3 regions of the Nitratidesulfovibrio vulgaris str. Hildenborough genome follow, and region 2 is predicted to be linked to each of the others. Evidence: riboswitches for the same ligand, from Rfam matches in the RefSeq annotation. Region 2 holds a riboswitch; each other region holds the start of a gene.
What was found. Region 2 has a riboswitch for cobalamin ahead of metE (5-methyltetrahydropteroyltriglutamate--homocysteine S-methyltransferase). Riboswitches for the same ligand answer to the same signal wherever they lie in the genome.
Positions count from the first base shown of each region.

Region 1: it holds a riboswitch for cobalamin, as region 2 does, so the genes downstream of both, DVU_RS03090 (sirohydrochlorin cobaltochelatase) here and metE (5-methyltetrahydropteroyltriglutamate--homocysteine S-methyltransferase) in region 2, are expected to answer to the same signal.
Region 3: it holds a riboswitch for cobalamin, as region 2 does, so the genes downstream of both, DVU_RS13840 (ribonucleoside triphosphate reductase) here and metE (5-methyltetrahydropteroyltriglutamate--homocysteine S-methyltransferase) in region 2, are expected to answer to the same signal.

Region 1 covers NC_002937.3:716,159-726,665, forward strand. The annotation lists gene DVU_RS03065 (methyl-accepting chemotaxis protein) at 1-700, shown strand, start outside; gene cobI (precorrin-2 C(20)-methyltransferase) at 910-1,680, opposite strand; gene DVU_RS03075 (ABC transporter substrate-binding protein) at 1,682-2,599, opposite strand; gene DVU_RS03080 (ABC transporter ATP-binding protein) at 2,574-3,389, opposite strand; gene DVU_RS03085 (FecCD family ABC transporter permease) at 3,386-4,441, opposite strand; gene DVU_RS03090 (sirohydrochlorin cobaltochelatase) at 4,443-5,336, opposite strand; cobalamin riboswitch at 5,473-5,653, opposite strand; gene DVU_RS03095 (hypothetical protein) at 5,963-7,051, opposite strand; gene DVU_RS03100 (chemotaxis protein) at 7,191-8,141, shown strand; gene DVU_RS03105 (sigma-54-dependent transcriptional regulator) at 8,752-10,437, opposite strand; gene DVU_RS03110 (peptidase U32 family protein) at 10,458-10,507, opposite strand, start outside.
Region 2 covers NC_002937.3:3,542,261-3,552,767, reverse strand. The annotation lists gene DVU_RS15850 (vitamin B12-dependent ribonucleotide reductase) at 1-1,291, shown strand, start outside; gene DVU_RS15845 (YbaK/EbsC family protein) at 1,772-2,233, shown strand; gene DVU_RS15840 (diacylglycerol kinase) at 2,336-2,710, shown strand; gene DVU_RS15835 (phosphoethanolamine transferase) at 2,716-4,290, shown strand; gene ftsE (cell division ATP-binding protein FtsE) at 4,490-5,206, shown strand; gene DVU_RS15825 (cell division protein FtsX) at 5,206-6,081, shown strand; gene ilvD (dihydroxy-acid dehydratase) at 6,113-7,777, shown strand; cobalamin riboswitch at 7,993-8,216, shown strand; gene metE (5-methyltetrahydropteroyltriglutamate--homocysteine S-methyltransferase) at 8,314-10,507, shown strand, end outside.
Region 3 covers NC_002937.3:3,045,569-3,056,075, forward strand. The annotation lists gene DVU_RS13810 (FmdB family zinc ribbon protein) at 1-253, shown strand, start outside; gene purB (adenylosuccinate lyase) at 353-1,645, shown strand; gene pyrE (orotate phosphoribosyltransferase) at 1,657-2,217, shown strand; gene DVU_RS13825 (L,D-transpeptidase family protein) at 2,277-3,566, shown strand; gene DVU_RS13830 (hypothetical protein) at 3,563-4,462, shown strand; gene DVU_RS13835 (hypothetical protein) at 4,853-5,095, opposite strand; gene DVU_RS13840 (ribonucleoside triphosphate reductase) at 5,179-7,248, opposite strand; cobalamin riboswitch at 7,403-7,576, opposite strand; gene DVU_RS13845 (flagellin) at 7,918-8,766, shown strand; gene DVU_RS13850 (DMT family protein) at 8,970-9,323, shown strand; gene DVU_RS13855 (sensor domain-containing diguanylate cyclase) at 9,310-10,507, opposite strand, start outside; gene DVU_RS16895 (PAS domain-containing protein) at 10,506-10,507, opposite strand, start outside.

The DNA of each region.
Region 1 (10,507 bases), 740 kb from region 2:
CACCGTGATCGAGGTGGCCCGTAATGCCTCAGAGGCGTCGGAAAGCGCCGACAAGGCCAGACAGCAGGCCACCGATGGTGCAGGTGTCGTCCTGTCCATGGTCGAGGCCATCGGCACGGTGGACGCCCAGACGGGCGAACTGCGCGGCAGCCTCGGCACCCTTGGAGAAAGGGCCGAGGGTATCGGACAGATCATGACGGTCATCTCGGACATCGCCGACCAGACGAACCTGCTGGCCCTCAACGCCGCCATCGAGGCGGCTCGTGCCGGGGATGCGGGGCGCGGCTTTGCCGTCGTGGCCGACGAGGTGCGCAAACTGGCCGAGAAGACCATGAACGCCACTCGCGAAGTGGGCGAAGCGGTGCGCGCCATCCAGAACGGTACGCGTGACAGTATCGCCGGAATGGAACAGGCGTCCATGTCGGTGGGGCGCAGTAATGAACTGGCGGGGTTGGCTGGCGCTGCGTTGCAACGCATCGTGACGTTCGTCGAGGCCAGTGCCGATCAGGTGCGGTCCATCGCCACCGCCAGCGAAGAACAGTCCGCAGCCAGCGAACAGATAAGCCGCGGTACGGAAGAAGTGAACCGCATCGCCGCCGAGACCGCCGACGCCATGCGGCAGTCTGCGCAGGCGGTCACCGAACTCGCCGCCATGGCGCAGGAACTTCAGCAACTTATCGAGCGCCTCAAGCAGGGGTAGCTTCAGCAGATATCGTGCTGCCTGCTGGATAGACACGGAACGCCCTCCATCCTCACCGATGGAGGGCGTCTTGCGTCATGCCTGTGCCCCTGCGAGCCTTCGTCCCTCGTTATCGCGGTGTCCGTGCAGGCACGGGCCTGCTGCCTCGTCGGCATTCGTCATGCCTGTGACCGGACGGGCACCGCCTTTGAAGGGGGCTGCGAACGGGCCTAGTCCGCCGTCTCGTCCGCTTCCGCGTCCGAGGTGCTCTCGGCGGTATGTTCCGGGTTGCCATGTTTGCGGTCGGTGACCAGCAGCAGGCTGAGGTAGTGGGGATGTTCGGGGGCCGCGTGGAGGTCGCGGGCGACCACCTCTCCCTCCATGCCGAGGCGCGACACGAACACGGTGTCGCGTGTGGCTTCATGGCTGGCAAGCATGGTGCGTATCGAACTGAAGTTGCGATACGCCTTGAGGATGACAGCGTTGTCGGCCCGCGTGAGGGCGGTGTCCAGCCGTGCGGCGTCCTGTATGCCTGCAAGCAGGAGCAGGTTCTCGCCCGATTCGCAGAGGATGGTGCGGGTCTTGGCTGCTGCGGCCTGATAGGAGGTCACACCCGGTATGACCTCCACCGGCAGGTCGGGTGCGAGTGCCGTGAGTGTGCGCAGCAGATAGCCGAAGGTGCTGTAGATGAGCGGGTCGCCAAGCGTGAGGAAGGCCGCGTTCCGGCCCGTACGCAGCACCGCTTCGACGGCGTCGGCATTGGCCTTCCACGCGGCGGTGAGCACGGACTGGTCACGGGTCATGGGAAAGTCGAGCCTTTCGATGGTCACGTCGTGCCGCAGGTGGGGGCGGGCGATATCGAGGGCTACGGAGTAGTCGTTGCGCGACGATGCGGCGGCGAAGACCACATCGACCCTGGCGAGGGTCGAGACGGCGCGCAATGTCAGAAGGTCGGGTGCGCCGGGGCCGACGCCGATGCCGTAGAGTGTTCCGGGTTGCATATCAGTTCCTTGCGGTCGTTGTATTCGTGTCGAATGCGGCAGGGTGGAGAAAGCGGGCCAGTTGTTCCACGGCCTCGACGGAACGGGGGCCGGGGCGTGAGAAGGCATGTTCGTCCACCTTGAGCACACGCCCGTCGCGTATGGCGTCAAGGGCGGTGAAGTGGGGGCGCTGGTCGGGGGCGACGGGGGTCGGGTTCATGGGGCCGTACTGGTAGACGTAGGCATCCGGCGCCATGCGAAGCAGTTCTTCCTCGTTCAGGCGGACGACCCGTCCGGGCTGCTGGACGGCGTTGACCCCGCCAGCACGGGTGATGATGTCGTTGACGATGGAATCGGCCCCGGCAGCCAGCAGGTTGGGGTAACGCACCTCGAAGACCACGCGTGGCGGATGCTGTGTGTGGTCCTTGCCGTCGGCTGTCCCTGTGTCGTGCGGCTGGCGTGCGATGGCCCCCGCCACGGTGTCGAGGCGTGCCGTCCATCGGGCTTCGAGGGCGGCGGCATCCTGTTCCGCCCCTGTGAGCGTCCCCATGCGATGCAGCACGGAGAAGAGGTCGCCGAACGAGGCGACCCTGAACACGGCGACGGGAATGCCGAGGGCGCGCAGGGCGTCGACGGAGGTTGCCGCCTCGCGTCGTCCCTCCATCTGGAGGATGAGGTCGGGTGCCAGCCCCGCGACGAGTTCAGGGTTCGGACGCATGTGCGTGCCTATGGCAGGGAGTCCGGCGAGGGCGGGAATCGCTTCGTCGGCATCCGTGCGGGCGACGATGCGCCCACTCTGCCCCATCTCCACCAGAATCTCGTTGAACGCCCCGTACAGGGCGATGATGCGCCGCGCAGGGGCTTCGAGCGTGATGACGGTCCCGGTGTCGTCGGTGCAGGAGACGGGCGCGGCCTCACATGGCGCGGTGTGCAGCACCATGAGGCACACCAGCAGCACCCACACCCGGAACGATGCTCGCCTGTGGTGTGCCGGTGACGGGGTGCGGGTGGACGGTGATGCGCGTCTCATAGATGGCGGATAGGGCTTGTTCATCGAAGACCTGTGCGACAGGCCCGTCGAGGACGACCCTGCCCGATTTGAGAAAGACCAGCCGCGTACAGTACAGGGCGGCGAGATTGATATCATGGATGGCCGCCACGATGCGCAGCCCGTGCCGGTGGCGTTGGGCCAGCAGGTCGAACACCTCCACCATGCGGGCGACGTCAAGCCCGGCAGTCACCTCGTCGAGAAGCAGCGTGTCGGTGTCCTGCGCCAACGCCCGGGCCACGAGCACCCGTTGCAGTTCCCCCCCCGAGAGGGTGGCGGCACTGCGGCGCGCGAGGTGGGCTGTGCCGGTGGCGGCAAGGGCGGCCGCGGCCGCGTCATGGTCGACGGCCGTGTACCCCCGAAGCGGCCCCGTGTGCGGGTAACGTCCCATGAGGACGAGAGAGAAGGCGTCCACATCCGGGATGACCTCGGGGCGTTGCGGTACGGTGGCGATACGCCGTGCACGTTCGCGCGGGGCCATGGCGGCAAGGGGCGTGCCGTCCAGAAGCACGTCACCGCCACGGGCAGGCAGGACACCGGAAAGGGCGAGCAGCAGCGTCGTCTTGCCGCTGCCGTTGGGGCCGAGAAGCCCGACGAGTTCGTCTTGCGCGATGCGAAGGTCGATGCCGTGCAGCACCTCCGTCTGCGCATACCCCGCATGGAGAGCACGACATTCCATCATGGGCGTTCCCGCCGTTGTTCGCGTTGCAGCAACAGGCAGAAGAACGGCCCGCCCACGAGGGCGGTGACGACCCCCACAGGCAGTTCAGCACCGCCGGAAAGCAGCGTGCGGGCCACTACGTCGGACCATAGCAGCAGGATGCCGCCCCCGAACCACGCCCCGATGAGCAGCGGGCCGTGCGCCGCGCCAAGCACCAGTCGCAGCAGGTGCGGTACCACGAGTCCGACGAAGCCGATGACCCCCGAGACGGCGACGCAGCCTGCTGTGATGCAGCTGGCCCCGCACAGGAGCACGCAGCGCACGTAGCCCGTCCTCATGCCCAGTTGACTCGCCTGCGTGTCGCCGAGGGCGAGCACGTCGAGGTCGCGCGCATGGCGCACGACGGCGGCAAGTCCGAGCACCAGCGGCGGCAGCAACACGGCGGTATGCGCCCAGCCACGGCCTTGCAGGCTGCCCATGATCCAGAAGACGATGCTCGATACCGACTCCTCGTCCAGCGCCTTCACGAGTGATACCAGCGCGGCGAGAAAGGTGGAGACCACCACCCCGGCGAGCACGACCGTCTCGCGGCGGAACGACCCGGCTGCCGTGCCGAGAAGCAGGACGAGCGACAAGGCGGCGAACGCACCGAAGAGCGCAGCCGGGGTCACCACGCCGAGCCCCGCCACGAGGGCGGGGGCGACAGCAGCGGGCAGGGTTACGCCAAAGCTGATGGCGACGCTGGCGCCGAGGGCCGCGCCGCTGGAGACGCCGAGCGTGAAGGGGTCGGCGAGCGGGTTGCGCAGCACGCCTTGAAAGACGACCCCTGCCATGGCGAGTCCGCCACCGACCAGCAGCGAGAGGCAGACGCGTGCGAGGCGGATGTCCCCCACCACCAGAAGGCGTATGGGGTCCACATGGCCGGATACGGGGACACCCGCCGCTGCACCGAGCAGACGCATGACCTCAGCAGGGCCGATGTCGAACGGCCCGAAGAGGCAGGCTGCGGGCACGGAGAGCAGCCAGAGGGCGGCCCCCAGTGCCAGCGCGGTGCGGCGGCGGATGCGTGACATGCTAGTTCAGACGGGCCAGTGCGTCGTCGAGGTGACGCAGCCAGATGGCTGCCACTGCGTCGGACTCGGCGGTGCCGTGCAGTACGGGCTTGGCCTCGATGCCCCGTCTGGCAAGCTGACTGGTCCACGAGTCGTCCTCGTCACCCGCCATGTCGTTGCGGGCGTGGTCGCCGGCGACGGCCATGAGCGGCATCAGCCACACGCGCTTGGCCTTGCGCACATCGAGTTCGGCCATGACGTTGTCGAACGAGGGCGAGCCTTCGACGGTGCCGACCAGCAGGTCGGGGTCGAGACGCCACAGGTAGTATTGCAGGCCGGGGTAGCAGATGTCGGCCGGGTGCGGGGTGCCGTGGCCCATGAAGACCACGGGTTCGCCGGGCTTGCGGTCGGCGGGCAGGCTGGCGACGAGGGCTTCGGCCACGGCTTCGGCATCCGCGGTGGTGCCGATGAGGGGCAGGCCGACACTCACGCGGGTAAGGCCCTTGGGTAGGCCCTGAAAGGCGTGTGCGGTCTCAAGCAGGCCGTGGAATTCCTCACCGGGGATGGTGTGCAGACTCTGCACGGCCACATGGGTGAAGCCCTCTTCAGCCATGCCCGCCAGCGCCTCGGCGGGCGACGGTGCGGCGATGCCCTCCGCACGCAGTTTGGCGCGGATCATCTTGGCGGTATAGGCCCAGCGGACGGGGATGTCTGGGTGTGCGGCACGAACCCTGTCACCCATCTTGTCGAGCGCGGGGCGGGCCTCTTCGACGCTGGTGCCGAAGGCGACGAGCAGTATGCCCGTCTTCTGGGCCTTGGGCGCTCCATGCCCGGCGAAAGCCGGTGAGCAGGCGAGGATGATGAGGCAGGAGAAGACGAGGCAGAGAAGCCTCGTGACCATGGGATGGCGAGACATGGCAACCTCCAGGGAGGTTGGCGGGCAATTGGCGTGGACGGCAGGACGGATGACCACAGGGCTGCGCGCCGGGCGCGGCATGTGTCGGGTCGCCACCGTGGGCCCGGTCGGACAAAAGCCCCGTTGTCGCCGGGCATGGCATCGGACGTGTCAGGCAGGTCTTCCGGCTCACCCGACCTGCTCCGGCCTTCCCGGACGGTCGTCCAGTGGCACACGGGGGAGAAGGTCTTTTATGGGCTTACGGCGGCGGGTCCGCTCCCGATTCACACGGGATTCCCTATCAAGCCGCTCAGGGCACCTGACTCGTGCGGCATAGGCCGTAGGTGGACGACGTGTCAAGCATGCTGCCGTGTGCGCCGGTCGCGACAGTGTCGTGCCTGCGTGAAGCCGCGGGCTTCGGGCATGTGCCCCGGCCTAGACATGCCGTGGGCCTATGGCAGAGTGCCCCGCGGGTCTCGGCGTCAGGGGTACCATCAGGAGGGGCACCATGGGACATCGGGGGCCATCGGGGGGGCGTTGTGGGGGCCTGTCCGGCCGGGGTGTCGTCATCCCGTCTGAGGCCTCCCGGCCTGAGGGCGACGTGGCAGGTGCGGCTGGTCGGTGACAAGGGCGCGGGTGGCGGCCGGTCAGGCGAAGGCCAGCCACGCTGCCGTGACCACCACCACCGAGGCGATGCGAAGCAACTGGCTTTGCACGAGCAGCGAAAGGCCCAGTGCGGGCGTGAAGATGCCCGCATGTGCGGGAAACTGGTGGCGGATGGCCCGAAGCGGCGTGGCGATGATGCCGCCGATGATGAGGGCGAGTACCGTCTCGCGTGTGGTGAGACTGCCTGCCGCAAGCAGCGCGCCTGCCGCCGCCACCCCGGAAGAGAATTCCGAAGCCACCGAGAACACCAGCACCCCTGCCGCCTCGACGGGAAGGAACCCGTCGGTGAGCCAGTGGGCAGTGGCGTTGCGCAGGACGTCGAACACACCGCCCTGATGCAGGGCGTACATCAGGAGGTAGGTGGGGGCGGTGAAGAGCACAAGGCGTGTCAGCCTCATGCGGAACCGTTCGGCGAACGGGCGCAGGGTGCGAGTGCGTGGTGTGTGGTGCGTCCGGGGTGCTTCACCGGCTGTATGGGGCATGGTGGTCAGCCGTGTGGCGACCAGCACGCCCACTGTGCGAAGCAGGGCCGCCAGTCCGTTGATGGCGAGATAGGTGACCCCCGCGCCCCGCGCCAGCGGGGTGACGATGAAGAACGTGGTGGGCAGGTGCAGCAGGAAGACGGGAAGCCCCGTACCCATGAGGTAGCCGAGGCGCATCTCCCGCAGGGTTATCCTGCCCTCCCGATAGGCCTCCATGAGCAGGGAGTTGGCGGCGGCGGCAGAGAGAAAGGCGGTGGTGAAGGCCGCCCCGCAGGCTTCGGGCAGCCTGCCCCACCGCATGACCGGCGAGGCGAGGCGGGCGAGCATGGGGGCCCAGCCCCCCCCTTCGATGGCAAGCCCTGCGGCAAGTCCTGCGGCAAGCGACAGCAGCATGACGCCCAGCGGCCTGACAAGCGCGGGCCACGCCCGTGACCATGCCAGCAGCGCGGGGTCGCGCAGAAGCAGGAACGTCAGCGCACCGCCGCCCACGCAAAGGCAAAAGGCAAGGGCGGCCCGGTTTCCGGCGTTGCGGCGGCGTGTCGTGGCCCGGGGGGGCTGTGCAGTCGTGGGGTGGGGGCTATGGGACATGATTCTCCACGGAGGCGTTCCGGCGTGCTTTCGGTTCGTCCCGTCTGATAGGCCGACAGGGGCGGGCAGGCAAGCCTAACCTGTGGCGTTCGGCGGGCATGAGGGGTAGAATCATCGAAGTCCCTTTCAGGAGAGAACCGTGTCGCAAAGCAAGATACTGCTCGAATCCGGCACCAACGAACTGGAGATCGTCGAATTCTACATCGACGAGCCCGGTTATCGCGGTCATTACGGCGTCAACGTCGCCAAGGTGCTTGAGATCATCCGCAAGCAGACGGTGACGGCATTGCCCGAGATGCCGCATCCTGCGGTGCTCGGTGCCTTCGCGCACCGGGGGGGCCGCATCATCCCTCTGGTCGACCTCGCGGCCTACCTCGGCAAGCCCCTGAGCGACGACGCGGCCCAGCGCAAGATCATCATCACCGAGTTCAATCAGGTGGTGACGGGGTTTCTCGTGTCCGGAGTCACGCGCATCCATCGCATCAGCTGGATAGATGTGGAGGCACCGGGGCGTTTTCTGCAGGGGATGAGTTCCAGTTCCATCACGGGGGTCGTGAGGCTTGAGGGGCGTGTGGTCTTCCTGCTGGACATGGAGAGCATCGTTGCCGAGATGCACCCCGACCTGTCCATCCGCATGGGGCGGACACGCGCGACTGCGCAGGAAGCGCCGATGCGGCGCTATACGGTCTTGCATGCCGACGATTCAGGCTCGGTGCGCAAGCTGGTGCGCAACCTTCTCGAAGCCAGCGGACGTTTCGAGGTGTTGCAGGCGGATGATGGGCAAGGTGCGTGGGAGATGCTCGAAACCCTTCGCGCAGAGGCCGAGGGGCGGGGGCAACGCATCGCCGACGTGGTTCAGGCGGTCATCTCTGACATAGAGATGCCGCGCCTCGACGGGCTCACCCTGTGCCGCCGCATCAAGGAGGATGTCGCCTTGCGTGTGCTCCCCGTGGCACTGTTCTCCTCGCTGGTCACCGACAAGCTTGAACACAAGGGGCGTTCGGTGGGGGCTGATGCCCAATTCGCCAAGCCCGACTTGCAGCAGTTGAGCGAGCGTCTGCTTGAACTGCTGGGCGAGACTCCTGCTTGACCGTATGGAAGGCATCCCCTTGGCGGCATATTGCGTCTGTCTGCCTTTCGGGGGCTGCCATCGGCTGAATCATCCCTTTGAGTCATCCCTCCGGATGACGCCCCGCATCATACCCCGTTCCCTCTGGCGGGTTGCGCCGTGTCCGCCGCCGTGTCCCTTGGGTGGGGCTGCGCAGAACCCCGGTAGCGGGGACGCATGCCGCCGCCATGCCCGTTGCCGGATTCCTGTCTCTCTTCTGTAATGTTAAATGCGCGCCATCCTTGCGGATGACGCGCATTCCATGCCGCCTAGGCACAGTTTGCTGCCGTTCTGGCAGCGACGGACATGTTTGTCATGTCCGCACCCTGTCGCCGTCTACTTTGTCCGGAGTGCACGGCGACAGGGTTCTGGGCTCCGACCGACCTGCCCAGTATGTTGGCATCTATTTACCAAGAAGCGTGCCAAGCCTCCGGTTCGTGTAAAAAGTGTTTGGTTTTGCAGTGTTGTCGTTGTGTTGCCGTGGTGCTGCCAACGCGTGGCGAGATTAATCCGCAATAGAGGAATAGTATTCCGCGATTGCGGATATGGATGTGCGCTATTCCGTAATCACAGAAAAAGAGGGGATGACACTTCAGCTTCTGGCCCGTTGCGTCCGCTTCCTGCGAGGGGTCTCGAATCCATAACGCCTTAACATCTCATACAGATGTGACCGCGAAAGGCCGGACAGGGTACAGGCTTCGACGGTGTCGCCGTTGCAGCGCCGCATGAGCTCATTCAGGTAGTCCACGCACAGCGCGTCACGGAAGGCGAAGAATGGAGGCAAGGGCACGTCGGAAGCGAATCCGGCTGTCGGGCCGTCAGAGAGAGGGGTTGTCCGGAGGCGGACAGGGGGATGTCCGTCCGGCGAGACATCTGTCGTGCCCCCCGGTGAGACCGGCGGGGTGGCCTCTTGCAGGGGGCTTTGCCGATTGTTGTCGGGCGCGGCGGGCGCGGTGTCCAGCCTTCGGGCAAGAGGTGTCATCGCCGTCAGTGCATGAGCGTCATGAGTCGCGGTCACGGCGCGGGAGGTCTCGGTTACCTGACCGAAACCGCCCGGTGCAGCCGGTCTCTGGGCGGGGCCTGTGCCACTGACGAGGGCGGGGCGCTGGCCCGACATGCCTCGTGCGATGCTCACCCGGACGTGTTCGGGCAAATGACGGGCGAAGAGTTTCGGTGCGTCCTGCGCCGCAAGCACGGCCCTTTCGAGGGTGTGCACGAGTTCGCGCACGTTGCCGGGCCAGCGGTAGGCGCGAAGCGCTTCGTGCAGGTCGGGCGATACCTGTTTTGCGGGTAGCCCGTACTTCTTGCAGATGCGGGCGAGGTAGTGCCCGGTGAGGGCGAGGATGTCGTCAGGGCGTTCACGTAGTGGAGGAATGGAGATGACCACGGTCCGCATCCGGAAAAGCAGGTCGCTGCGGAACAGCCCCTTGTCGCTCATGGCTTCAAGGTTGCGATTCGTGGCGCATATCAGTCTGAAGTCGCTCGTGATCTCGCTGCGTCCCCCTACGGCCCTGAACCGCTGTTCCTGCAAGACGCGCAAGAACATCTTCTGGGTCGCGAGCGGAAGTTCACCCACTTCGTCGAGAAACAGCGTGCCACGGTGCGCCTGAAGGACGAGTCCGTCCCGGTTGGCGTCGGCCCCCGTGAAGGCGCCCTTGCGATGCCCGAAGAGAATCGACCCGGCCAGTGTCCGTGGCAGCGAGGCGCAGTCGACGGTGATGAACGGCGAGTCGGCACGGTGGCTGTTCTCGTGAACGGCGCGGGCGAAAAGCTCTTTGCCCACACCGGTCTCTCCCACGATGAGGGTCGCGGCGTCACTGGCCGCGGCTTCGGCCACATCGTCGAGGCACCGTCGCAGCCCGCGGCTGGACCCCACGATGGCGTGCTTGAGGATGGAGGGCCCGCGTCTGTCGGGGGGTCTGTCCCGGTAGTCCAGTGCGCGCAGTAGCGGCAGCACCACCCTGTCCACGGGGGCGGGCTTGCAAAGCCATTCCCATGCACCCCCCCGGATGGCCTTCTCGGCCGTGTCGGGGTTGCCTGCCGCACCTGTCACGATGACCTCGGGGGCGGAGGGCAGGGCGCGAAGCCCCGCAAGGGCTTCAAGCCCGCAGCCGTCGGGCAGGCTGGCGGCGAGGTAGATGACGTCCGCCTCCGTGGCTGCCAGAAGTCCTTCCGCCAGCGTGGGTGCGTGACGCGAGGTGTGGCCGAGTCCGGCGGCGAAGTCGGCCACCAGTTGGGCGAACGCCGGGTCGCCGTCTATGACCAGCACGTGGGCCATGCGTTCTCCGTGGTCCCTTGTCAGGCGCGAATGTAGATGCCGGGGCCGATGTCGGCAGATGCACAATGCA
Region 2 (10,507 bases):
GAAGGCGCTGAAGCGCGTCATCCATCTCGGGGTGCGTTTTCTCGACAACGTGATCGACGCTTCGCGCTTCCCGCTCGAGCGCATCACAGAACGTGTGCACCAGAACCGCAAGATAGGTCTTGGCGTCATGGGTTGGGCCGACCTGCTCTTCCAGTTGCGCATCGCCTACGACAGCCCCGAGGCCCTGCATCTTGGCGAACGCATGATGGCCTTCGTCCGCGACGAGGGGCGCGCCGCCTCGAAGCAGCTTGCCAAGGAACGTGGTCCTTTCCCGGCCTACCCCGCATCGACCTTCGCCGAACGCGACCTCGGCCCCTACCGCAACGCCACCGTGACCACCATCGCCCCCACGGGAACCCTCTCCATCCTCGCCGGATGCTCTTCGGGCATCGAACCCCTGTTCGCGCTCTCGTTCGCCCGGCACGTCATGGATGGCGAGCGCCTCGTCGAGGTGAACCCGCATTTCGAGGCGGCTGCCAGGGCCGAGGGCTGCCATAGCCCGCGTCTCATGGAGACCGTGGCGTCCAAGGGTTCCATCCACGGTATGGACCATCTGCCCGAGGCGATGCGCCGGGTCTTCGTCACCGCCATGGACATCGAACCGGTCTGGCATCTCAAGATGCAGGCGGCCTTCCAGCAGTACACCGACAATGCCGTCTCCAAGACCGTGAACCTGCCCAACAATGCCACCATCGAGGACATCCGCAACATCTACTGGATGGCCTATGAGGAAGGCTGCAAGGGCGTCACCGTGTACCGCGACGGCTGCAAGTCGGTGCAGGTGCTCTGCACCGGCGACGGCGAGAAGAAGGCCGAAGGTGAAGCCGAGGGCAAGGGCGTGGTGCGCCAGCGTCCCGACGTGGTGTACGGTTTCACCCAGAAGGTGCCCACGGGGCTGGGGGCCATGTACCTCACCGTCAACGAGACCGACGGCAAACCCTTCGAAGTGTTCGCCACCATCGGCAAGTCGGGCCGTTCCATCACCGCCAAGGCCGAGGCCATCGGCCGTCTTGTCTCGCTGGCCCTGCGTTCCGGCGTGGGCGTGCGCGACATCGTGACGCAACTCAAGGGCATCGGCGGTGAGCATCCCGTCTTCCAGAAGAAGGGGCTGTTGCTCTCCATTCCCGATGCCATCGCGTGGGTGCTCGAAACCCGCTACCTGCAAGGTTCCGTTCCCGTTCATGGCGGGTCGGACCTTGAAAGACAGCGTTGCCCCGAATGTGGCAGCGAACTGGTCTTTCAGGAGGGGTGCCACATCTGCCCCGCCTGCAGCTTCACCAAGTGCGGGTAGCCTCGCGCGCCGTTGAACTCTGTTCTTCCATGTCCGGCAAGGGCCGTGCGCTTCGTCAGCGCACGGCCCTTGGCTGGCGAGACCCCCTGCAACACCGGATTGTCCCCTCCCCTGTGCAGGGACGGGGCCGCGACGTGTGAAGCCATGCGGCACGGCATGGCACCGTGCGAGTCTCCCATCTTGTCGAGGTTTCCTTGCCGGTCGAGGTCTCACGGTCTTCCATGGCGCGGCGGCGTCATGGCCGGTCTCCCGTCTCCTGTCTGTTTTCTTCCGCCCCCCTGCTGGCGTACTTCAATCTGGGCATCCTCTCCCTTTCGTCATCTTCTCGCGCCCTTCACCGACCGGGCGCACGCCTCGCTCTCGTCGTCCGGCAGGGTTGCCATGCCATGGCGTTTGACAGCGAACGGACTGGAACCTATGGAACACCCTTTCGATATGTGTCCGTCCATCCCCTCGGGGATAGGATGTCAAGGAGTCGCCATGCGTGTAGAGGACGTGAAGAGGGTGCTTGCAGAGCACCACGTTCTGGAAGGCTACAGGGAATTCGCCACGTCCAGCGCCACCGTCGAACTGGCGGCGCTGGCGGCCGGGTGCGAACCGGGGCGCATCGCCAAGACCCTTTCGCTGCATACGGCGGAAGGCCCGGTGGTCATCGTGGCCATGGGGACGGCCCGCATCGACAACCGCAAGTTCAAGGATACCTTCCACGAGAAGGCCCGTTTCATTCAGGGCGACGACGTGCCGACCCTTGTCGGGCATCCCGTGGGCGGAGTCTGCCCCTTCGCCCTCAATGAGGGGGTGAAGGTATACCTCGATGCAAGTCTTCGGGCGTTCGACCCCGTGTACCCGGCTGCGGGCGCATCCAATAACGCGGTATGCATCACGCTGGCAGACCTTGAGCGCGTGACGGATGGCGTCTGGGTCGACGTCTGCAAGGTATAGTGGCGCGCCTGTCACGGGCATAGGTGCGCGACCGATGCCCGCGAAACGTCTCTCACCCCGTTCCGGTCTGGCACGTACAGCACAGTGAAAAGGATGTTCCCCATGTCCGAAGCCTTTCCCAACGGTCTTGCCGCGCGCTGCCGTCGTATCATCAACGCCTTCCATTATTCGATGAAGGGGCTGAATACCGTGGTGCGCCACGAGGCCGCCGTCCAGGACGAACTTCTCGTGCTGGTGCCCGCTGTCGTCCTTGCCCTGCTGCTGGGTGATACGGGAGTGGAAAAGGCGCTGCTCATCGGCAGCTGGGTTCTCGTCATCATCGTCGAGTTGCTGAATACGGCCGTGGAGTCGCTCACGGACAGGGTGGGTACCGAGTGGCACCCCCTCTCCGGGCAGGTCAAGGACATCGGGTCCGGTGCCGTCTTCGTCGCCATGTGTCTTGCGGCTGTCGTCTGGCTGTGTGTGCTGCTGGGGTGATGGGTATGAGAGGTTCCCGCTTCGGTTCCGTCGTGTTCGTCGTCATCTCCCTGCTTGCAGCCCTATGCTACAACCCGCAGCTTTATGCGACCGGTGTGTCTCCGCTGGCTGCCGTGCCCGTGCTGTTGCTGCACCTCGCCCTTGCGGTCACTTTCGGGGGTATTCCCGGACTTCGCTGGGGATATTTCCTCTTTCTCCACGTTGCGGGGTGTGCCCTCACCTATTTCTACACACTGTTCGACGTGTCGATGAGCTACGACACGCTGGCATGGTTGCTTGAAACCAACCGGGCGGAAGTCGATAGTTTTGTCACATGGCCGCTCTTTCTGTTGCTGTGCGCAGGGATAGCGGTCAGCCTTGTCCACAGCTCTCTCTCGCAGTCATTCAGGGCGAGTCTCGCCGGAAGGCGGTATGCGGCGATGGCAGGACTGCTTTTGCTGTGTGCACTCGTAAGTGCCGAGGGGGGACGTGCCGCGTTCAAGCATCTTGGCGGCAAGGCATCCTATGAAGCGCTTTCTATGAGTCGCATCGTTCCCGTCTCCGTCGTCAAGGCTGCTGCGGCGTATGTCAGGGAAGAGCGCCGGTCCGACACGCTCGCGGCGCTGCCAGACCCGGCGGATGCCGCTTCGTCGCTGGTTATCCCGGACCATGAGAAGCCGGTGGTGGTGTTCATCATCGGTGAAAGCGCCCGCGCCGATCATTTTGGCATCAACGGCTACGAGCGGGATACGACGCCGCGTCTTTCTGTCGAAAGGAACATCATCAATTACGGGGTCTGCCGGTCGTTTGCGAACACGACGAGGATTTCCCTCATCGGCATACTGACCGATGCCACCATTGAAGACAGGACGCCCCGGCATGGTTCCTTCATCAGCCTCTTCAACAAGCACGGATACGATACGGCTTTCTTTTCGCGCCAGAACAGGCTCGGTCGTAGCGGTCACCTCACAGACGCCCTTGTCTCAGGTGCGGGCACTGTGGAGTACCTCAAGGGCGTCGACCGGGATCTTGTGACCCGCCTGCAGGCGTTCGTGGCAAATGCAGGGGGCAAACTTGTCGTGCTCCATACGCAGGGGTCGCACTTTTCATACAACCAGCAGTACGCGGCGGAACATCGTCGCTTCATGCCCGATACGTATAGTAATGAGGCGATGCCGCGCGACATCGCGAATGTCATTAATGCCTATGACAACAGCATCGTGAAGACCGATGCGATGATCGCAGAGACGATCGATGTGCTGCGCGACCGCAATGCCGTCGTTCTGTATACGTCAGATCATGGCGAGTCATTGGGTGAGAACGGTGTCTTCTTCCACGGGACGAAGAAGGTGGCCGATGAACAGTACGAGGTCCCTCTTTTCCTGTGGTACAGTGACGTATACGAAAAGAGCCGCCCCGATGTGGTCGCCAGATTGCGTCGTGTGCGCGGGACACCGGTCACGCATGACTTCATCTATCATACACTTCTCGGACTTGGTGGCATCCGTTCCACCATTGCCTCGGCAAGCCACGACCTTTCGGGAGTCACGGCACCGCCGCTACGGGCGTCGGGTGATGAGGCTGTCGCGTTGACAGAGTGATACGCCGACGTCGATGCCATGGACGCGGTCACGGGACGGTGTGCCAGATGCCCGCACGTACGGAGTCCCGGACATGATGAACGTTCCGTCGCCTGACCGGCCGTGTGGCACGCTTCCATGCCATCCCGGACGGGGTGATTGCATTCTCCCTGCACACGCCTCTTGCCATGCCCGCCGTGCTCTGGTTTGATGTGCCGTCATGCTCGACATCAGGCACCTTTCGCATAACTACGGCTCGCACTGGGCGCTGAAGGACTGCTCCTTCACGCTCGAGAAGGGCGGTTTCCTCTTTCTTTCCGGCCCTTCCGGGGCAGGCAAGACCACCCTGTTGCGTCTTCTGCACGGCGCGCTGCCCTTGCAACGCGGGCAGGCGCAGGTGGCGGGGTTCGACCTCGCCCGTCTGCGTTCACACGACCTTCCCGCCCTGCGACGCCATGTTTCGGTGGTCTTTCAGGATTTTCGCATCCTGCCTGCGCGAACGGCCTTCGCCAACATCGCCCTGCCGCTGGAGGTGCGCGGGCTCGACGCCCGTGCTTCCGGGCGGCGCGTACGCGCCGTGGCCCGCGCCCTGGGGCTTGAGCACCGCCTCGACACTCCCGCCGGTGAGCTTTCGGGGGGTGAACAGCAGCGCGTGGCCGTGGCCCGCGCCATCGTCGTGAATCCGCAGGTGCTGCTTGCCGACGAACCCACGGGCAACCTCGACCCCGACCTCTCGCTGCGCCTCATGGACGTGTTCATGCAGTTCAACGCCTACGGGACGACTGTGGTGCTGGCCACGCACAACCCCGAACTCATCAGGCGCAATCCCGCGGCGCGCCTCATACACCTTGATGACGGCATGATCACCCATGCCAACTGGCCGGGGGCGCGTCTGTCATGTCGGGCTGACGCCTGCGACCTGCTGGAGGGCCCGTGATGCGCACGGTACTGCGGCTCATCGCGCGGGGGGTGGGCGATATGGCCCTGCACCCGCTGGCGCACACGCTGGGCCTTGCCGCCGTGACGCTGGCGGTGTTCCTCGGCGGTGTCTTTCTCATGGCCCTGACCACCGTGGACGCCGAATTCCGCGTCTCCCGTGGCGAGACCGTGTGGCAGGTGTACTGGCGTCCCGGTACGCCGCTGGAACAGGTGCGCCCGCAATGGGACGAGGTGCGGCGCATGCCGTGGCTGACCCGTGCGGAGACATGGACGCCCGATGACGCGCTCGCCGCTCTTGCGAAACGCCTCGGCGGGGCGGACGCCCTGCCCTCCGGCGGCGTGAACCCCCTGCCACCCACGGCGTTGCTGGTGTTCTCGCCGCGTGAGGTCGACGCGGGCCGCTGGGCGCGCGAGACGCAGTCCTTCCTCAAGAACCTCCCCGGTGTCGAGCGCGTGACCTCCACGCCGCTCAAGGACGAGTTCGGTCGCATGTGGCGCGGTGTGAGCGCCTTCGTGGTGTGGCCTAGCGTCGCCTTTCTCACGCTGGTGCTGGCCCTCGTCTCGGCGAGTTCGGTGCGCCTCACGCTGGAGCACCGGCGCGACGAGATAGAGATTCTCAAGCTGGTGGGCGCACGCAACTGGTACATACGGCTGCCCCTGCTTGTGGGCGGCGCGATGCTGGGCCTTGTGGGCGGCGGCGCGGCCCTTGCGCTGCTGCATCTCGTCTACCGTTTCGTAGGGCCGTTCTTCGCCGTTCCCCCGCTCCTCATGGAGTTGCATTTCCCGCCGCCAGAACAGGCGGTTCTGTTAGTGGCCGTTCCGGTTCTCATGGGTTTGACGGGCGGCTGGATGGCCGTCCGCGACCGCAACTGACGCCTTCGGCGTCATTCCCGTGCGAGGCTATATGCGCAGCAAGAAGATGACCCACGGGCTGGAAAAGGCCCCTCACCGCTCTCTCCTCCACGCCCTCGGGCTGACCCGCGAAGAACTGGCCCGCCCGCTGGTCGGCGTGGTCAACGCCGCCAACGAGGTCGTACCGGGGCATATCCACCTCGACGACATCGCCGAGGCGGTCAAGGCCGGAGTCCGCGCCGCCGGGGGCACCCCGCTCGAGTTTCCCGCCATCGCGGTGTGCGACGGCCTTGCCATGAACCACGAGGGGATGCGCTTTTCGCTGCCCTCGCGCGAACTCATCGCCGACTCCATCGAAATCATGGCCACCGCGCACCCCTTCGACGCGCTGGTGTTCATCCCCAACTGTGACAAGTCCGTACCCGGCATGCTCATGGCCATGCTGCGCCTTGACGTACCTTCGGTCATGGTCAGCGGCGGCCCCATGCTTGCCGGTGCCACCCTTGCCGGTCGTGCCGACCTCATCACCGTCTTCGAAGGCGTGGGACGCGTCCAGCGCGGCGACATGACCGAGGCCGAACTCGATGAACTGGTCGAGGGCGCATGCCCCGGCTGCGGTTCGTGCGCGGGCATGTTCACCGCCAACTCCATGAACTGTCTTGCCGAGACCATCGGCCTTGCCCTGCCGGGCAACGGCACGACCCCCGCCGTCACCGCCGCGCGCATCCGCCTTGCCAAGCATGCGGGCATGAAGGTGATGGAGATGCTGGAACGCAATATCCGCCCGCGCGACATCGTCACCGAGAAGGCCGTGGCCAACGCGGTGGCCGTGGACATGGCCCTTGGCTGTTCCACCAATACCGTGTTGCACCTGCCCGCCGTCTTCGCAGAGGCGGGACTCGACCTCACCCTCGACATCTTCGACAAGGTCAGCCGCAAGACGCCCAACCTCTGCAAACTCTCGCCCGCCGGGCATCATCATATTCAGGACCTCCATGCCGCAGGGGGCATTCCCGCGGTCATGGCCGAACTCGACAGGATAGGGCTCATCGACCGCAGTGCCATGACCGTGACCGGGCGCACCGTGGGCGAGAATCTCGATGCACTGGGGGCCAAGGTGCGTGACGCCGATGTCATCCGTCCTGTCGACGCCCCGTATTCGCCGCAGGGCGGCATCGCCATTCTCAAGGGGTCGCTTGCGCCCGGTGGTGCGGTGGTCAAGCAGTCTGCCGTGGCACCCGAGATGATGGTGCGCGAGGCCGTGGCGCGCGTCTTTGATAGCGAAGAGGCCGCCTGTGAGGCTATCATGGGAGGGCGTATCAAGGCCGGAGACGCCATAGTCATCCGCTACGAAGGCCCCAAGGGCGGCCCCGGCATGCGCGAGATGCTCACTCCCACCTCGGCCATCGCAGGCATGGGCCTCGGGGCGGATGTGGCGCTCATCACCGACGGGCGCTTCAGCGGCGGCACCCGTGGCGCAGCCATCGGCCATGTCTCGCCTGAAGCCGCCGAAGGCGGGCCCATCGGCCTTGTGCAGGAGGGCGACCGCATCCGCATCGACATCCCCGCGCGCGCCCTCGACCTGCTGGTGGACGAGGATGAACTTGCCCGCCGCAGGGCCGCCTTCGTGCCCGTCGAAAAGGAAATCACCTCGCCGCTGCTGCGCCGTTATGCCCGCATGGTGTCGTCTGCCGCCACGGGTGCGCGTCAGCGCTAGTCGCGCATTCCTGCCTTCATCGGTCTTCAAGGCCCGTCCCGCCTACGCGGGGCGGGCCTTTTGCGTCATGTGGCAACGGCATGGACGTGACCGCGGGTTGCGGCGCGGTAGGTCCAAGAGGTGCACGACGGCTGGTCAAGGCGGGGGGCAGGACGCCGCAGCACACTTGTTATATCTGGTTGACAGGATATATTGATATCAGTATTTCCTGATGTATCAATATGGAGTGCTTCGGCGCTCCGGTGGGCAGGAAACGGAAACCGGTGCGAATCCGGTACAGGCGCGCTGCCGTGATCGGGCTGCAAGGGCTGCGTCCACTGGTGCCAAGGCACCGGGAAGGGCCGCCCTGTCGAGTGGGCTTCAATTTCGCATGGTGCGACCGCTCGGCATCATCTCTTCGCCCGTCAGTCGGAAGACGTCCCCCACCCTTGTTGAGGCCGCGCGAACCGGACCCCGGCACGCAGCACCCATGCGCATGGCGCAACGGTGCGACGCCCGTCATGCGGGCACCCCCTTACGCATTCCCGGAGGTGGCAATGCGAACCCACAACCTCGGTTTCCCGCGCATCGGCGCGGGCAGAGAACTCAAGAAGGCTGTCGAAGGCTACTGGAAAGGCCGCGTCTCGCGGCACGCACTCGAAGGAGAGGCGGCCCGCCTCAGGGCCTGCCACTGGGCCATGCAGCGTGATGCGGGTATCGACGTGGTGCCCGTGGGCGATTTCGCCCTGTACGACCACATGCTCGACCTGACCCTGATGCTGGGCGCCATACCGCCACGGTTCAGTCCGTCCGGTGCTGCTGCGTCGCCAGCAGGTACAGGGCAGGACATCGACCTCATGTTCCGCATGGCGCGTGGCGAAGCTGGTCTGTCGCCCGTCGCGCCCCTTGAGATGACCAAGTGGTTCGACACCAACTACCACTACCTTGTCCCTGAACTTGACGCCGACACCGCCTTCGCCCCGGATGCCTCCCCTCTCGTGGCGCAGCTGCGCGAGGCGCAGGATGCCGGGTTCACCCCCAAGGCCGTCCTTCCCGGCCCGCTGACATGGCTGTGGCTGGCGCGCAGTGTCGACGGTTCAGACCGTTTCGCCCTCTTGCCCGCCCTGTGCGACGCCTACGCGACGCTCCTTCGTGAGCTCACTTCCGCATGCCCCCCCGCGTGCCCGCGTGGCTACTCGTCTGGAGGCTTGATGGTGCAGCTTGATGAACCTGTGCTGGCACTCGACCTGCCGCAGACCGTGCGCGACCTCTTTCCGGCGGTGTACACGCGGCTTCGGGCCGCCGTACCCGATGCGACGCTGATGGTGGCCAGCTACTTCGCGCCCTGCGCCGACAACCTCCCGGTGGCACTGAACCTGCCTGTGGATGTGCTGCATCTCGACCTTGTCCGTGGACGTGACGACCTCGACGCCGCCCTTCAGGTGCTGGGCGCCGGTGAGGGCACGCCGGGGTTGGCCCTCTCTCTGGGGGTGGTCGACGGGCGCAATGTCTGGTGCGCCGACATCGATGCGGCCGTGAACCTTGTCCGTCGCGCTGCCGACAGTCTGGGTGAAGACCGGGTGTGGGTGGCCCCCTCGTGTTCGCTGTTGCATTGCCCTGTCGACCTCGGTTCGGAGCGCGAACTCGACCCCGAAGTGGCGCGATGGCTGGCCTTCGCACGTCAGAAGTGCGCCGAAGTGCGCCTTGTCGCCGAAGTTGTACGAGGCGTCTACGGCCCTTCGACCGCGGCCTCGCTGGAAGCCAACCGCGAGGTGCGCCGTCAGCGGGCCGTCAGTCCGCGCATCCACGACCCGGCGGTGGCCTCGCGGCTTGCCGCAGTGACGTCCGACATGGAGCACCGTACCTCGCCCTATGCGGAACGCATCGTGGCCCAGCGGGCGGCATTGCATCTGCCCACCCTGCCCACCACCACCATCGGTTCATTCCCCCAGACACCGGACATCCGCGCCGCACGTCGCGCCCTGCGTGATGGCAGCCTCACGCAGGACGCCTATGAAGCCGCCATGCGCGACGCCCTCGCCATGATGGTGCGTGAGCAGGAGGCTCTGGGCCTCGACGTGCTCGTCCACGGCGAGCCTGAACGTAACGACATGGTCGAGTACTTCGGCGGCTTGCTGCAAGGCTTCTGCATCACCTCCGACGGCTGGGTGCAAAGCTATGGCACGCGTTGCGTGAAGCCGCCCCTGCTCTATGGCGACGTGTCGCGTCCCGAACCCATGACCGTTGCGTGGAGTGCCTACGCCCGTTCACTCACCGCCCGTCCCATGAAGGCCATGCTGACCGGGCCCGTGACCATCGCCTGCTGGAGTTTCGTGCGGGACGATATTTCGCGAGAGACGGTCTTGCGCCAGCTTGCGCTTGCCCTGCGCGACGAGGTGGCCGACCTCGAATCGGCGGGGCTTGCCGTGGTGCAGGTCGACGAACCCGCCTTGCGCGAGGGGCTGCCCCTGCGCCGTGCCGCGCAGGAGGCGTATCTCGATGCGGCGGTGCGTGCCTTCCGGCTTGCGACCTCGGGCGTGGCGGATGCGACGCAACTGCACACCCACATGTGCTACTGCGACTTCCATGACATCATCGACCGCATCGCCGGCATGGATGCCGATGTGATCAGCCTTGAAGCCAGCCGCAGCCGCATGGAGTTGCTGGATGTCTTCGCCACGCATGGCTACCCCAACGAAGTGGGGCCGGGGGTCTATGACATCCATAGCCCGCGCGTGCCCTCCGTGGACG
Region 3 (10,507 bases), 500 kb from region 2:
GGAGTGGCTCAGGACGTTCGACGAGACCGAGCACACCTGCCCGGTGTGCGGTGGCCACGCCGAACGCATCATGTCCAACACCACCTTCGTCCTGAAGGGCGGTGGCTGGTATGTGTCCGAATACGGAAAGCAGTCCGCCTCCACGGCGGGTGCATCCTCCGACGTCGGCAAGCCTGCCGCATCCACCACCGATGCGGGCACTGCCTCCGCGTCGGCGGGGTCTGGTACCGCGTCAGCTGGCGCTTCCTCGTAGCACTCCCCAAGGGCGGCCCTCGGCTGCCCTTTTTTTCGTTTCCGGCCACCACGGGCGCACGCCCTCCCCAAGCAATCGCAAGCCTGCCAAGGATTTTCCATGATCGACCGCTATACCCGCCCCGAGATGGGCAACATCTGGACACTGGACAACCGGTTCCGCGCCTGGCTCGAGGTGGAGATCGCCGTCTGTGAGGCGTGGCATCGCCTCGGCGTCATCGATGCAGAGAGCATGCAGACCATCCGCGACAAGGCCGACTTCGAGACCGACCGTATCCTTGAGATTGAGCAGGTCACGCGACACGACGTCATCGCCTTCCTGACCGCCGTCGAAGAGAAGGTCGGCCCCGCCGCCCGCTTCATCCACCTCGGCTGCACGTCATCGGACATCGTCGACACCGCCAACGGCCTGCTCCTCGTCAGGGCCGGCGAGCTCATCGTCAAGGGCTTCGAGCGGCTGCTCGACGTCATCGGCAAGGTCGCCCACGCCAACAAGGGCCGCCTGTGCATGGGCCGCACCCACGGCATCCACGCCGAACCCACGAGCTTCGGCCTCAAGATGGCCTGCTTCCATGCCGAGTTCCAGCGCCACCTCGCCCGCTTCAAGGACGCCCTCGAAGGCATCCGCGTTGGCAAGATATCCGGCGCGGTGGGCACCTATGCCTTCCTTTCCCCCGAGATGGAAGCCATCGCCCTCGACCTCATCGGCCTCAAGGTCGACCCCGTCTCGACGCAGATCATCCAGCGCGACCGCCACGCCCACTACTTCACCTCGCTGGCGCTGGCCGCAGGCGGCGTCGAAAGGCTGTGCGTCGAACTGCGCCACCTGCAACGCACCGAAGTGCTTGAAGCCGAAGAAGGGTTCGCCAAGGGGCAGAAGGGTTCGTCCGCCATGCCCCACAAGAAGAACCCCATCTCCGCCGAGAACATGACGGGCCTTGCGCGGCTCATCCGCACCAACGCCCTCGCGTCCATGGAGAACATGGCGCTGTGGCACGAACGCGACATCAGCCATTCGTCCGTCGAGCGCGTCATCATGCCCGACTCGACCATCCTCATGGACTACGTGCTGCATCGCCTCGCCAACCTCGTCGAGAACCTGCGCATCATCCCCGAGAACATGGACCGCAACCTCGCCATGTCGTACGGGCTGTTCTACTCGCAGCGCGTGCTGCTGACCCTCGTGGAAAGCGGCATGGCACGGCAGGAGGCCTATGTCATGGTGCAGCGCTGCGCCATGCAAAGCTGGGAGACGCACCGCCCCTTCCCCGACATCGTGCGGGCAGACGCGGACATCTCGTCGCGCATCGACGCCGCGACCCTCGATGCCCTGTTCGACCCCTCGTACTATCTGCGCCACGAAGACACCATCTTCCGTCGCGTCTTCGCCTAAAGGAGCCCCTCATGCAGGAACTCAAGAAACGCCTCGCCCGTCTGCTGGTCGAGAAATCGTACCGTGAAGGCGACTTCACCCTCACTTCGGGCCGCAAGAGCACCTACTACTTCGACTGCAAGCAGACTGCCCTGCACGCCGAAGGCTCGTGGCTCATCGGCACCCTGTTCAACGAACTGCTCAAGGATGTGGACATCGTGGGCGTGGGCGGCATGACGCTGGGTGCAGACCCGCTCATCTCCGCCACCACGGTCATCTCCCACGAGAAGGGACGCCCGCTGGCCGGGTTCATCGTCCGCAAGCAGCCCAAGGGCCATGGCACCGACCAGTACGTGGAGGGACTCGCCAACTTCAAGCCCGGCGACAAGGTTGCCATGCTCGAAGACGTTGTCACCACCGGGGGTTCCCTGTTAAAAGCATGTGAGAGGGTCAAGGCCGCCGGACTCGATATCGTGGCGGTATGCACCGTCCTCGATCGTGAAGAAGGGGGCAGGCAGGCGATACTGGACGCCGGGTACGAACTCATCTCCGTGTTCACCCGCGACGAACTCGTCGCCGCAGCCCGCTCGTAGAACATAACGACACCGCGCCCCCGCCCGCCGGGGGCGCGACAAAAAAACTTGCGGACCTGATGCACCCAGCCCTCATCCGACGTATCCCCATCCTCGCGCTGCTCTTCGTCCTTTTCGCAGCAGCCACCTCGTCAGCCTCGGACAAGGGCTGGAACACCGCCATCGCAGACAGCGACCTCACCCCGCGCCGTATTCTCGCTGTCGACAAGAACCACCAGCGCTTTCTCATCTTCGAACGGCACAGCCCGCTTGCGCTGCGTGGCACCTTTCCCTGCACCACAGGGCAGGCCGATGGCGACAAGGTCGCCGAAGGCGACCTGCGCACCCCCGAGGGCATCTATTTCATCGAAGGCAAGCGTACCAGCGGCCTCGACTACGGGCTGTACGGCGGCATAGCCTACACGCTGAACTACCCCAACCCCGTGGACAGGCTGCGCCACAAGAGCGGTTACGGCATCTGGATACATAGCAAGGGGCGCGACATCACGCCGCGCGAGACACGCGGGTGCATCGCCCTCAATCGTGGCGACATCGACGCACTTGCGGGCACACTCGCCCCCGGGACCCCCGTCGCGGTGGCGGATTCCGTCGCCTCTGACGCCTCGTTCAGCAAGCAGGACATAGAGACCGCCCGCAACCTGCGCGACCGTGTGTACGCATGGGCGCGCGCATGGTCGGCGCGGTCGCAGGAGATGTTCTCCTTCTACGACCCCGACGCCTACAGCCTCGCGCAAGACGCCCCTTTCCATGCCTTCAAGGGCCAGAAGGAACGTCTCTTCAAGACCCTGCCGTGGATACACACGACCGTGCACGACGTTAAGGTGTTGCAGGGCCCCGGCTACTGGGTGACATGGTTCGACCAGTACTACCGCGCCCCCAACCACACCAGCGAAGGGGTGCGCCGCCTCTACTGGCAGCCCGGAAAGGATGGCGTGATGCGCATCGTGGGCATGGAGTGGGTTCCGGCAGACCTTGGCATGGAAGACGACTATCTTGAGGATGTGAGCCCCCGCGTCGCCGAACTCATCGAACAGTGGCGCAAGGCGTGGGAGACCTGCGATGTGGAAGGCTACGCCTCGTGGTATGCCGAAGACGCCCGACAGGGCGACCGCGTCGGCGTTGCCGCCATCGCCGAACACAAGCGCACCTTGTGGGCGACCATCCGCCCTGTGAAGGTCGCCCTCGAAGGCGTACGCGTCGCCATCACCCCCGATGGCGTCACCGCCGACATGACACAAGACTACAAGGACACGCGCGGTTACCGGGACAAGGGCGTCAAGACCATCTACCTCAAGCCGTACGGTGCCTCTTGGCGCATCGTCCGCGAAGACTGGGCACCGCTGCCGTGAGTGCGCCCCGCCCTGCGAAGCACTACAGCCTGCTGCTCATGCGGGACGATGGCAATGTCCGCAGGCTGCGCGTCTCACCGCTGGCACTCCGCCTGCTGGTGACCACGCTCTTCATCGTGCCCGCCCTTGCCGTCCTCGGCATATGGGCTGCCGCGACCTTCTGGAAAGGCAATACGGCACTTGTGGATGCCAACCGCGACCTTACGCGTGAAATCAAGGAGATGCGCGTCGAACTAGAACGCCTCTCCAACCTGGAAATCCTTCTCGAACGCGAAGACCCCGTGCGATTGCACGCACTGGTGGCCCCTCGCAAGACACCAGCCCCCACAGCCTCCGCCCCGGGCGAGAGTGCGTCACCCCTCTCTGCACACGGTGACGGGGCGACGGCGACGCCTGATGCGACGTCATCCGGTGCCCCCGCCGGAGATACCCCCCCCGGCCTCACGACGGACCAGCCGGACGACGCAACCACCGGGACACCTTCCGATGCTTCGGAGGCCGCAACCGTTGCCCCCCTCTTTCAGGATGCACCAGCGTCCGCCCCGAAACGCGACATCTCGCCCATCAACAACGGGCAGGCACGCGTCGACGATGTGCAGGTGCAGATTTCGCCGCAAGGGAAAATCCGTGTGACGTTCAGCCTCTCCAACGGTGACACGTCCCGGCAACTGGCAGGGCATGTGGTCTTCGTGGCCATCGACGGCAAAGGAACGGGACACGACCTTGCCATCCCGGCAGAGGCTGCCGACTTCCGCATCTCGCGCTTCAAGAAGATTGTCGCTTCGGCGCGCCTGCCGCAGGGCCTTTCCAGCGGCGACATCGCCCTCGTCGCCATCGAGATACGTAGCGGGGACACCATCGTCTTCCGCGACGCCTTCCCCTTCCGGCGCAACTAGGGCCCTCTCTGTCCATTGTCGCGTCGCGGCGTCACAACCACGGGGCATCCTTCACCGGCACCGTGCCACGGCCGCCCGAGACAGTGAAGGCGACGCCCGTCATAGTCCGAAGCCCCTCTTCCGCTGTATCGAACGGTACCAGACCTGATGACCCGCCTGACCTTCCGACCTGATGCCCCGCCCGACCTGCCCGACCTCCCGACCTGCCCGGCCTGATGGCCCGCCAGCCTTTCAATCCCGGTGCACAAGAAGCAGGAACACCCATACGCGAAATGCCCGGCGGTACCAGACCTTCCGGGCATTGCTGTATGCTGATGCAGGCGGTGAACGTAGCGACGCATCGGGGGAGATGGTCATACACCGTCCCCCCTTCGCGCAGGGACAGAGGGCCTATTCGCTGCCGTCACCGGGGAGATGCACACGCGACACCACCGCACGCACGGCTTCAAGCGCCTGCCCGCGTTCCTGCGCCGTGCGCTGCCACTTCTTCTTCTCCTTCTTCAGTGCCTCGATGGTCTGGAGAAGGTCGCGGATGGTTCCCGCCGGATAGCCCGGCGTTCCCTGCCCGTTACGGTGCAACTCCTCGTCGTTGCGCTGGCGAAGGGCCTCAAGCTGGCTGGAATTGAGTATCACGGAGCCTCCGGGCGTCTGATGCGCGAACGGGGCGGCGGCAAAGACCGTCCGCCCCGTGTGACCATGCTGTCCGACGCGGCGCGCTAGCCGTTGCCGCAGCCGCAGAAGCTGTTGGCGCTGTATTCCTTGCGTTCCTTGTACTCCTGCTGCTTGCCGAGGTTCCAGCGGTTGACGGGCCTGTAGTAGCCCACCACGCGGGTGTAGACCTCGGCCTCGTCACCGCACTGCGGGCAGTTGAAATGCTCGCCGTGCAGATAGCCGTGATTCTGGCAGATGGAGAACGTGGGCGTGACCGAGATGTAGGGGATGCGCGTCTTGCTCATGGCCTTCATGAGGTAGTTGCGCACAGAGTCCTCATCCGGTGCCGCTTCGCCGAGGAACGAGTGGAACACCGTGCCCCCGTTGTACAGGGTCTGGAGTTCGTTCTGATGCTCCAGCGCGGAGAACACGTCATCGGTGATGCCCACGGGCAGAAGCGTCGAGTTCGTATAGTAGGGCACGTCACCACCGGAGACGGCGATGTCCTCGTACAATTCGCGGTCGACCTTGGCAAGGCGGTAGCAGGTGCCTTCGCCGGGGGTCGCCTCAAGGTTGTACATGTGGCCCGTCTCTTCCTGGAAACGCACCGTGAGGTCGCGCAGGTGGTTCAGGGTGCGCTTCATGAGCCGCAGCCCCGCCTCGCTCTCGATGCCCTTGCCAAGCAGGTTGAGGCACGCCTCGTGCCCGCCGATGAGACCGATGGTGGAGAAGTGCCCGTTGTAGCCGTTCTTGAGGTAGCGGCGCGAGAACGGGAACATGCCCGCCTCGAGCAGCTTGGTGCACAGCTTGCGCTTGTATTCGAGGGCGTCGCGCGCCATCTCGGCATACTCCGTCACCATGTCGAGGAAGTCTTCCTCTCCCTGTGCGAGGTAGGCGAGTTTGGGCAGGTTGAGCGTGACCACGCCGATGGAACCGGTGAGGTCGCCCGAACCGAAGAGACCGCCCGTGCGCTTGCGAATCTCGCGCAGGTCCATCTGCAGACGGCAGCACATGGAGCGTACGTCTTCGGGGTTGAGGTCGGAGTTGATGAAGTTCTGGAAGTACGGCACCCCGTAGCGCGCCGTGAGCTTCAGCAGCAGCCTGCCCGCCTCGGAATCCCACGGGAAGTCGGGGGTGACGTTGTAGGTGGGGATGGGGAAGGAGAAGATGCGCTTGTCGGCGTCGCCTTCGAGCATGACCTCGATGAACGCTCGGTTGATCATCTCCATCTCCACCCCGTACTCGCCGTAGGTCGAGTCCTTGAACTCGCCACCGATGATGACAGGCTCGTTGGCGATGTGCTTTGGCGGTGCGAGGTCGAAGGTGAAGTTGGTGAACGGGCTTTGCCCGCCCCACCGCGACGTGGTGTTGAGGTTGTAGACCAGCTTCTGCATGGTCTGCTTCACCTCGTCGTAGGTCAGCCCGTCATGGCGCACGAAGGGGGCGAGATAGGTATCGACGTTGTTGAACGCCTGCGCACCGGCCCACTCGTTCTGCAACGTTCCGAGGAAGTTGACGATCTGCCCGCAGGCCGCATCGAAGTGGTTGGCGGGTGCGGCGCAGCAGCGGCCCTTGAGGTTGAAGCCCTCGAGCAGCAGGTCGCGCAGACTCCAGCCCGCGCAGTAGCCAGCAAGACCGAACGAAAGGTCATGGATGTGGAAATAGCCGTGCGTATGGGCGAGGCGAACCTCTTCAGGGTACTTCTCAAGCACATACCGTGCTTGCACAGACCCCGCCATATGCAGGATGAGGCCCTGATACGAATGCCCCATGTTGGAGTTTTCGTTGACCCGCCAGTCGCTACGGTCGAGGTAGCTTTCGATCATGCGGGCGATGTCGAGATAGGCCTGATTCTGGTTGCGCATCTCGCGCCGCTTCTCGCGGTAGATGATGTACCGTTCGGCGACTGCGTAGAGACGGGCTTCCATGAGCACGCGCTGCACCATGTCCTGCACGTGCTCCTGTTCCGGGGCGTCCACGTCTTCAAGCTTGGCTTCGACGCGTGAGGCAAGGCGCTTGCCGAGCAACGGGTCTTTGATACCGCTGGCCTTCAGGGCCTTGTTGATGGCGTGCGCCACCCTGTCGACCGACCAGGTTTCCACCCGGCCGTCGCGCTTGAGAATCTTCTTGGGCATAGGATGCTTGGCTCCGGGCACGCACAAGACCGGCGGACCCCGTCATGGCAACGGGCGGCACTGCGTGCGGAGGCACGGGTCGACGTCGGAAACGTCGCCACCCGCACCGCGAATGGTGAATGGCTGAACCCCCGGTACATCCGCGTGCAACGAGGGATCGAGACTGCTCCGGCCCGGTATTCTGGCTCTCCCCACTCACAACCGCCTTCCCGCCCGCAGGGGGCAGTGGCTTCATGGCTGTGGCGTGGCGCCCGAGGCGCAGGGATGACAGCGGCGGGACCGCTCCGGACTCGCACCGGATTCCCGAAACCGGAGAAGAACGACGGTGCACGAATAGCAGACGGGGAAGGACGCGGCAACCCTTTCACGTGGTGCACAGGCAGCCCGCAAACCGTTGACGGGCAAGGCATCGCCCTCGTAACGACATGAAATAAAACACTTAAAATTTCACCTTCACACACGTGTCCGACAAGGCTCGCCACACGGCAGAAGGCTCGTCATACCGCACGGCTAGCGGATGGCTGCGCCATGCCCACTCGGCCCGACACAAAAAAACAACCGCCTCGCCGCTGTCATGGCGGTGCCTTCCCTTTTTCAGGTCAGCCCTAAAGTTCCCTCCCCTCCGTCCGATACGACTATCGTTAGGGTTTATCAGGCAAGGAGCACGCCATGGCAGACCGGAACCTGCAAAGCTTCATCGTCGACTACTCGCTGCAACTTCTCCAGCAGGACATGCTCACCAACAGCCTGTTCATGGGGAGTGCAACCGGCAAGACGCTGCGCGACCTTGTCCTGAAAGAGGCGAGCGTTCCGCTGCGCACCGACCCCACCGCCAAGGCTCTTTCCGGCACACTACGCGCCGACGCCGGCATGTTGCGACAGGCGTCGAAGAATGTGGCCGAAGCACAGAGCATCATGGACACCGGTGCCAGCGCCATGAACTCCATCAAAGACATCCTCGCCGACATGAAGGACATCGCAGACGAGGTCGCAGCGGGCACCATGACCACGGCCAACGCCAAGCCACTCTACAAGTCGCTACGGGACGAGATGCGGGGTATCATCTCCTCCACATCCTACAACGGCATCTCCCTGCTGGACGGCACGAACTGGGGTACAGACAGCCGCATGACGACGTCGGGCAGCGGCACCACCCTTTCCGGTTCGCTACGTATCCAGTCCGGCAGCGACGGCTTCGACCTCGCACTGCTGGACATGAAGAGCGACCTTTACAACGCCTACGACGATGGCACGGCGGACCTCGCCAACGCTGCGGCGGCAGCCGCCACCGCCACAAGGCTCAGCACCGATTCGACCACGGTGACAACCATCGCCGACCTGTACGCAGGGCGCTCGTCCAGCATCGCGGGCCACAGCGCCGCGCTGGCGAAACAGGCGGACATCATGGACGCAGCAGCCATCGTCCGCGAAAGAGGCAATGACGGTCGCACTACCGAGGAGTTGCTGCTCGACCTCATCCTGCGCGCATCAGGGACACTGGTGGACGAGAACGGCTGAGCACTCTCGGAATGCATGACAGAGGTGCGAAGGCGGGCGGAATGGCGTGAGACGACGCAGTACATGGCAGACGGGGCATGATTCCAGACGGCATGGCGCTTGCGATGCGGCAATGCAAGGCCTGACGCTTGACCAAGCCTGCGCTTCGCGGCACAGCAAGGCACGGCGCGCACGCGTCAACCGATACGCCTTGAGGAGCCTCCATGTTCGCATCCCTCCCCGTTCCGGTGGTCACCATCGGCCTGCTCTTTCTCTCCAACGTGTTCATGACCTTCGCATGGTACGGGCATCTGCGGTTCAAGGCCATGCCGCTCACGCTTGCCATCGCCGCAAGCTGGGGCATCGCCTTCTTCGAATACTGCCTTCAGGTACCCGCGAACAGGGCGGGCTACGGCTACTACAACGCCGTCGAACTGAAGACCATTCAGGAGATCATATCCCTTTCGGTGTTCGTGGTGTTCTCCGCCCTCTATCTCGGCGAACCTGTACGCTGGAATCATCTTGTCGGCTTCGGTCTCATCGTGGCCGCGGCCTTCTTCATCTTCAAGGAATGGTAGGCGACTCGGGGCATGACATCTCGAGAAGGGCCACCGGGCCGCACACCACACGGTCACGTCCCGAGGCCTTGGCGCGGTAGAGGGCCTTGTCGGCGGCGCGCAGCACCTCGGTCACCGAATGATAGGGAGGACACGACGCGACCCCCACACTGACCGTGACCCGCAAGGCCTCACCCCGTCCGTCGTCGCACGGCACCTCCATGGCTGCGATGGCTGCCCGCAACCGTTCCGCCACACAGCACGCCGCCTCGGGCCCCACGCCCGGCAAGAGTACGCCGAACTCCTCTCCCCCCAGACGACCCACGGTGTCGACGGTGCGCAACAGGGGCACCATCGCACGGCCAAGCCGCCGCAGCACCTCGTCTCCGACGGCGTGCCCCCACGTGTCATTGACCAGTTTGAAGTTGTCCACATCCATGACAAGGACAGAAGCCACCGCCCTGTCGTGGCAGCAACGCTGCATCATGTCGGCCAGGGTCTCCATGAATGTCGCCCTGTTCGAGACGCCTGTGAGCGCATCCATCGAGGCCATCCGCCGCAGTTCGACCTCCTGCCGCTTCTGGTGCGTGACGTCGCGCACCACCGCGTAGATGCGTCTCTGTTCGACCTCGGGCCGCGCACTCCACGACAGCCACCTCCATGTGCCATCGCTGCATCTCAACCGCACCTCAAGCCCCCGGACCCTTTCACCTGCTGCGAGTTGGTCAAGAGCCTGCGCCACGGCAGTGGCATCAGCCTCATGGGTGAGCCCTCCCAGCGACGTCTCCAGCATCTCGGACACCGTCCAGCCAAGGGTGCTGTTCCACGCCGGATTGACCTCGTGGAATCGCCCCTCGAAGTCGAGGATGCACAGCATGTCGAGAGACAGTTCGAAAAGCCGCGCCCGCGACTCCTCTGCATAACGCCGCGCAGTCACGTCCATGAACAGACCGATGACCCGCGCCGGAACGCCGACGGCATCACGCCGCACTACCCGCCCCTGATCATGCACCCAGCGCAGGGCATCGCCCCCGTCATGGATGCGGTACTCTGCCTCGTACCTGTCCGTGCGCCCCTCAAGGTGGGCGTTGAGCGCCGTGAGCACGCGATTGCGGTCGGCGTGGTGGATGCGTTCCATCCAGTCGTCGATGCCCCGCTGCGTCCAGCCCGCCGGGAAACCGAGCAACGCCACCCACCCCGGATTC